DNA from 2 places in the Paenibacillus sp. VT-400 genome. Region 1 is predicted to be linked to the other one. Evidence: a T-box and tRNA genes for the amino acid it is inferred to sense, from the RefSeq annotation. Region 1 holds a T-box; the other holds one or more tRNA genes.
What was found. A T-box is a leader RNA that pairs with one kind of tRNA and senses whether it is charged. The one in region 1 lies ahead of EL84_RS22885 (alanine--tRNA ligase), so its partner is inferred to be a tRNA-Ala.

Region 1 (3,384 bases):
TCCGTCAACTCCAAGGGAAACCCATATGTTTCGTAAAAATAAAAAGCATCTGCACCTGTAACTTTACCCTTATTCTTAAGATGTTTTTGTATTTCAAATTCTCCTTGCTGTAAAGTTCTATAGAAAAGATTTTCTTCCTTATTTATTATTTCGATAACTTTCTTTTTATTATCCGTCAAATCTTCATAAGTTGTTGCTTCATCGATATAAACTTCAGACAACTTACCCACAAAACTGCCTTGTATGCCTATCTTTTTACCTGCTCGAATCGCCCTTCTTAATAATCTTCTTGTTATATACCCTGCATCACTATTCGCTGGTTCTGCACCATCATTAATTAAAAAAGTAGCCGCTCTCACATGATCAAGTATGATTCTAAACCACTTTAAATCGTCAGTATATTGTTTACCACTTATCTCCATCAATTTTATCTTGGGATTAAAAAAGAAAGCCGTGTTATAAATATCCTTGTCACTATTAAGGGCTGTTGCAACCCTTTCTAATCCACCTCCATAATCAATATTGGGATTTTGCATTTTTACAAATCCTGTGTCTTCTTTTTTGTAACACATAAATACGTTGTTCCCAATTTCTAAAAATCTCTCGCTTTCAGAAGCAGGATGATCCAGTGAATCACCATCTGGCTCAAGATCGTAGAACATTTCACTATCAGGCCCACCGGGTTCACCAACAGGCATATCCACTGGACTTCCGGATCGACTCCACCAATTTTCTTTTTCATCGTATAAGAATATTTTCCCACCTCTAGATGCCCCATATTGATACGGATCATCTTCAACGATAGGTTCTATACCAACTGATTTAAATTTTTCTGACCAGATTTGAATGGTTTCCGTATCTTTCTGTATATTCAAATCATCACTTCCTATAAAAACACTGATATATAGTCTGCCAGGATCAATTCCTAATTCTTTAATATGCCAATTCCAAACGGCATCGATTTGCTTTTTCTTATAGTGATTTTCATTTGCTTTAAACTCCCATCGACCTACCATTTCAAAAAATGTCAGATGCGACGTATCTCCTACTTCATCAATATCGCCTGTCCTTAAACACTTCTGAATATTAGCAATGTCATTGCCTATTGGATGCTTTTCCCCCAATAAATATGGAACCATAGGTTGCATTCCGCTTCCCGTAAACAGTGTTGAGGGATCATTCTCTGGCAACAAGCTAGAAGAGGGCACTTGGCTAGCCCCTATTCCTTTCATAAAGTCAATGTATGATTTTCTTAATTCATCTGGTGTCATTTTAACCATGCTCAATACCTCCATTTTATTATTATTTATACTTGAAAAATGATTTTGCATATGTTTAAACGAAAAAGAATAAAACAAAAAAGCCCTAAGCTGACATATTTCATGTCAACTTAGGGCGAACGATTATGTCCGTGGTACCACCTAAATTCAGATTTCTCTGCACTCGATCAATACGGGATATCTCCGATATTGTTTCCTGAATAACGGTGGAACTCCGTTGAAGCCTACTGAGATTCCTCTGTTCGGTTCACAGCTCCGAGACTGCTTCGCTATTAGATCAATGAAGATTCGCACCAACCATCTTCTCTCTGTGAGATCCCTAATAGCTACTATTTCTCATCATAGCCTTTTCGTTTTAAGTTAAAGCTATGCTATCACACTCAACTTGCTCCGTCAATTAACATTTATGTTAAATTCTTAAAAGGGCAGAAATTAGTTAATCTGCCCTTTTCTTTGGAGGTTATTGCTTGTTAAAGCGATAGAGATAGGATTCATTCGTTGACAAACTTCTCAAATTCACTTTTCAGCCAATGCTGATTCTGATATGCAATATACTGTTCCATCCGAATCAGTAGATCAACCAATTCTGGCTTTGTTAGCTGCATATAACGCTAAAATCATCACCAATTTTAAAACAGAATGGTTTCGGGGGTAACACCCTTAGGATACTCTTCCTCCCATACGTTTTTCTCTACATAGGCCTGGTACCACATCTCGGCAATTACATCCGGATCATTAATTGCGCCAGTACCTGACTCCTTGATCAATAAACCTAATGAGCGGTGGCCCACAAAAATCCCTTGAGCAGACAATGAAGTATGAAGATTAGCAACATAATTGCGTAACCCTGCAAGAGCAATACCGATATTCCCCATCATGGACACAGGGTACATGGCGGATAATCCTGAGGTAAAGAGCAAGGCTCCCTCTTTCCTAGCGAGCATATCAGGGAGAACAGCATTGACGACATGGATGGCACTAACCACATTCGCCTCAAATGCGTCCCTGGCGTTCTCCGCCGTTAACTCCAATACAGAAGTGGGAGGATAATTGCCTGCTGTTGGACTGAATTCCAACACATCAATCTGACCATACTTTTCTTTCATGTTGGTCATAGCCTGTTCAATCTGTTCCTTGTTAAAAATATCTGCTACGAAATAAGATGCCTCGATACCATCCGCTTTCAGTTCATCCACCATATCTTGCAGTTTTGCAGCATTTCTTGCAACTAATGCCACTTGGAAGCCGCGCTTGCCAAAGCTCTTCGCAATAGATAATCCTAATCCCTTACCTGCACCAACAATCGCCAGTGTTTTCATTTATGATTCTCCTTTTATGAATGAGTTAGTGAGTTCAATTGACAGTTGTAATTGTAAAACGTACAATTAAAAGACTCAATGGTCGATATAATTCAATGTGTTAAATAAACATCACTTTTGATAAATCTGGCTATTATTTATGGAGGGGAAGCACGAATTGGGTAAAGATAAAGTGGATCTGCGCATTCTCAAAACGCGGAAAGCCATTAAAGAAGCGTTTCTGAGATTAGTACAAACCAAAGGCTATGAACGAATTACTGTGCAGGACATTGCCAAAGAAGCGATGATAAATCGCAACACATTTTATTTGCACTATGTAGATAAACCTCAATTCATGGAGAAGTTATTTCAGGAAAACGTGGAGAGTTTAAATGCTTGCTTAAGCCTGGAAGTGAGTTCAATTCATGAGATGGATAAAGATATGTTTGCTACCATGTTAAAAACGATTTTCGACGATATTGAAGCCAATATGATATTTTTTAAGACAATGATCACTCAAAATATTTATCCAAACTTCTCCGTATACTTGAAAGAGGCTTTTAAAACGATCATTTTTTCGGGAATCGGCGATCATCGCCACGATGAGAAGATAAAAATTGGCATCGAATACATGATATCTGGATTGGTAGGAGTAATTTGTCTCTGGATAGTTGAACCGGAGAACTACAGGGTAGATAACTTTATCGAGCAATTGAGTGAAATTCACTATTCTAACATGGTTGACTTGCTGAAGGATACTTGATACTAAACTAGTATGATCTGAACAGAAAGGCTATTCTTGCCGA
Region 2 (3,384 bases), on a different contig from region 1:
TACCGCAAACCGACACAGGTAGGCGAGAAGAGTATTCTAAGGCGCGCGGAAGAACTCTCGTTAAGGAACTCGGCAAAATGACCCCGTAACTTCGGGAGAAGGGGTGCCCCGGTAGTGTGAATAGCACGAGGGGGCCGCAGTGAAAAGGCCCAAGCGACTGTTTAGCAAAAACACAGGTCTGTGCGAAGCCGTAAGGCGAAGTATACGGGCTGACGCCTGCCCGGTGCTGGAAGGTTAAGGGGAGTGGTTAGGAGCAATCCGAAGCTGTGAACCGAAGCCCCAGTAAACGGCGGCCGTAACTATAACGGTCCTAAGGTAGCGAAATTCCTTGTCAGGTAAATTCTGACCCGCACGAATGGCGTAACGACTTGGGCGCTGTCTCAACGAGAGATCCGGTGAAATTTTAATACCTGTGAAGATGCAGGTTACCCGCGACAAGACGGAAAGACCCCATGGAGCTTTACTGCAGCTTGATATTGAATTTGGGTACGATCTGTACAGGATAGGTGGGAGCCTTTGAAGTGTGAGCGCCAGCTTGTGTGGAGGCAACGTTGGGATACCACCCTGATCGTATCTAGGTTCTAACCTGGTACCGTAATCCGGTGCGGGGACAGTGTCAGGTGGGCAGTTTGACTGGGGCGGTCGCCTCCTAAAGAGTAACGGAGGCGCCCAAAGGTTCCCTCAGAATGGTTGGAAATCATTCGAAGAGTGCAAAGGCATAAGGGAGCTTGACTGCGAGACCTACAAGTCGAGCAGGGACGAAAGTCGGGCTTAGTGATCCGGTGGTACCGCATGGAAGGGCCATCGCTCAACGGATAAAAGCTACCCTGGGGATAACAGGCTTATCTCCCCCAAGAGTCCACATCGACGGGGAGGTTTGGCACCTCGATGTCGGCTCATCGCATCCTGGGGCTGAAGTAGGTCCCAAGGGTTGGGCTGTTCGCCCATTAAAGCGGTACGCGAGCTGGGTTCAGAACGTCGTGAGACAGTTCGGTCCCTATCTGTCGTGGGCGTAGGAAATTTGAGAGGAGCTGTCCTTAGTACGAGAGGACCGGGATGGACGTACCGCTGGTGTACCAGTTGTTCCGCCAGGAGCACCGCTGGGTAGCTATGTACGGACGGGATAAACGCTGAAAGCATCTAAGCGTGAAGCCCCCCTCAAGATGAGATTTCCCAGTATGTAAGACCCCTTGAAGACGACGAGGTAGATAGGCTGGGGGTGGAAGTGCAGCAATGCATGGAGCTGACCAGTACTAATCGGTCGAGGGCTTATCCAATAGCAAGTGATAATTCGCGTGTTTCGTTTCGAATCTAGTTTTCAGAGAACGATCTCTGAAATGTAAGCTACGGCGTTTGGTGGCGATGGCGGAGGGGTTCCACACGTACCCATCCCGAACACGACCGTTAAGCCCTCTAGCGCCGATGGTACTTGGACCGCAGGGTCCTGGGAGAGTAGGACGCCGCCAAGCGATTTCCCTTTGGGGTATTTTTTTTGCCCCCCTTGCTAAGGAATAAGGGATTAGGGCCCTTAGCTCAGTTGGTTAGAGCGCACCTCTGATAAGGGTGAGGCCGGTGGTTCGAGTCCACCAGGGCCCATAGCAAGACCACAACAAGAAATACACAGTGTATGGGGCCATAGCTCAGCTGGGAGAGCGCCTGCCTTGCAAGCAGGAGGTCAGCGGTTCGATCCCGCTTGGCTCCACCATTCCCTGATAGCTCAGTTGGTAGAGCACTCGACTGTTAATCGAGTTGTCACAGGTTCGAGCCCTGTTCGGGGAGCCATATGGAGAGGTGTCCGAGCTGGCCGAAGGAGCACGATTGGAAATCGTGTAGGCGTCACAAGCGTCTCGAGGGTTCGAATCCCTCTCTCTCCGCCAGATATTTTTTTAGCAAGGCCCGTTGGTCAAGGGGTTAAGACACCTCCCTTTCACGGAGGTAACAGGGGTTCGAATCCCCTACGGGTCATATTATGGAGGCTTAGCTCAGCTGGGAGAGCATCTGCCTTACAAGCAGAGGGTCGGGGGTTCGATCCCCTCAGCCTCCACCATATAACTTTATAACGACGCGGGGTGGAGCAGCCCGGTAGCTCGTCGGGCTCATAACCCGAAGGCCGCAGGTTCAAATCCTGCCCCCGCAATTAACTTTCCTTGAGAAAGTGATCTGGAACCGTGGTGTAGTTGGCCTAACATGCCTGCCTGTCACGCAGGAGATCGCGGGTTCGAATCCCGTCGGTTCCGCCATTTTTTAATTGAATATACACCGTGCCGGTGTAGCTCAACTGGTAGAGCAACTGACTTGTAATCAGTAGGTTGGGGGTTCAAGTCCTCTCGCCGGCACCATTTTTAGTATTTACATCTGAATTTGTGATAGAATGTATATTACAAGTAAAATTGTTAATACTAAGATACTCTTAGTGGATGAATGGCTTACTCTATGGCGGTCGTGGCGAAGTGGTTAACGCACCGGTTTGTGGATCCGGCATTCGGGGGTTCAATTCCCCTCGATCGCCCCATGATTTTTTAATGGGGATTAGCCAAGCGGTAAGGCAACGGACTTTGACTCCGTCATGCATAGGTTCAAATCCTATATCCCCAGCCATTTCATTACGAGTCATTAGCTCAGTTGGTAGAGCACCTGACTTTTAATCAGGGTGTCGAAGGTTCGAGCCCTTCATGACTCACCATTATATTTTGCGGTCGTGGCGGAATTGGCAGACGCGCACGGTTCAGGTCCGTGTGGGCTAACCCCCGTGGAGGTTCGAGTCCTCTCGACCGCACCATATGTTTTGCGGAAGTGGCTCAGCGGTAGAGCATCGCCTTGCCAAGGCGAGGGTCGCGGGTTCGATTCCCGTCTTCCGCTCCAATATTTGCGCCCTTAGCTCAGCTGGATAGAGCGTTTGACTACGAATCAAAAGGCCGGGAGTTCGAATCTCTCAGGGCGCGCCATTATTCTCATAAGTATCGGGATGTAGCTCAGCTTGGTAGAGCACCTGGTTTGGGACCAGGGGGTCGCATGTTCAAATCGTGTCATCCCGATTTTTTTTATTTGCGGGTGTAGTTCAATGGTAGAACTTTAGCCTTCCAAGCTAATAGCGTGGGTTCGATTCCCATCACCCGCTTCCTAGTAACATATAGAAGAGCCTTTGCTTATAGCAAAGGCTTTTTTTGTGTTAAAAAGAATAAGTGTAATTTATTTAAAATAGGGTCAATTGTCATTTGATTAAGGATGGAATCTTTGTTTAAATAAATAGAACAATTCGTATCTGATTAACCGTATTTATTTATAAAGGAGGACAAACAGTAATGAAAAGAGCTCTGGTCATTGGTGGAAACGGAACATTAGGTAAAGCCGTCGTTGCGAAACTGAGAGATTATTCCGTTAAGG

Region 2: it encodes a tRNA-Ala, which carries the amino acid that the T-box ahead of EL84_RS22885 (alanine--tRNA ligase) is inferred to sense. The anticodon was not compared.

Annotation. Positions count from the first base shown of each region.
Region 1 covers NZ_LELF01000067.1:2,788,500-2,791,883, reverse strand. The annotation lists gene EL84_RS22885 (alanine--tRNA ligase) at 1-1,280, opposite strand, end outside; T-box leader at 1,389-1,632, opposite strand; gene EL84_RS22880 (SDR family NAD(P)-dependent oxidoreductase) at 1,910-2,599, opposite strand; gene EL84_RS22875 (TetR/AcrR family transcriptional regulator) at 2,757-3,341, shown strand.
Region 2 covers NZ_LELF01000038.1:361,032-364,415, reverse strand. The annotation lists partial or broken rRNA gene EL84_RS31135 (23S ribosomal RNA) at 1-1,277, shown strand, start outside; rRNA gene rrf (5S ribosomal RNA) at 1,353-1,469, shown strand; tRNA gene EL84_RS01780 (tRNA-Ile) at 1,523-1,596, shown strand; tRNA gene EL84_RS01775 (tRNA-Ala) at 1,630-1,705, shown strand; tRNA gene EL84_RS01770 (tRNA-Asn) at 1,707-1,782, shown strand; tRNA gene EL84_RS01765 (tRNA-Ser) at 1,786-1,877, shown strand; tRNA gene EL84_RS01760 (tRNA-Glu) at 1,894-1,965, shown strand; tRNA gene EL84_RS01755 (tRNA-Val) at 1,972-2,047, shown strand; tRNA gene EL84_RS01750 (tRNA-Met) at 2,064-2,137, shown strand; tRNA gene EL84_RS01745 (tRNA-Asp) at 2,163-2,240, shown strand; tRNA gene EL84_RS01740 (tRNA-Thr) at 2,264-2,339, shown strand; tRNA gene EL84_RS01735 (tRNA-His) at 2,437-2,512, shown strand; tRNA gene EL84_RS01730 (tRNA-Gln) at 2,524-2,598, shown strand; tRNA gene EL84_RS01725 (tRNA-Lys) at 2,608-2,683, shown strand; tRNA gene EL84_RS01720 (tRNA-Leu) at 2,693-2,779, shown strand; tRNA gene EL84_RS01715 (tRNA-Gly) at 2,788-2,862, shown strand; tRNA gene EL84_RS01710 (tRNA-Arg) at 2,869-2,945, shown strand; tRNA gene EL84_RS01705 (tRNA-Pro) at 2,962-3,035, shown strand; tRNA gene EL84_RS01700 (tRNA-Gly) at 3,048-3,118, shown strand; gene EL84_RS01695 (short chain dehydrogenase) at 3,303-3,384, shown strand, end outside.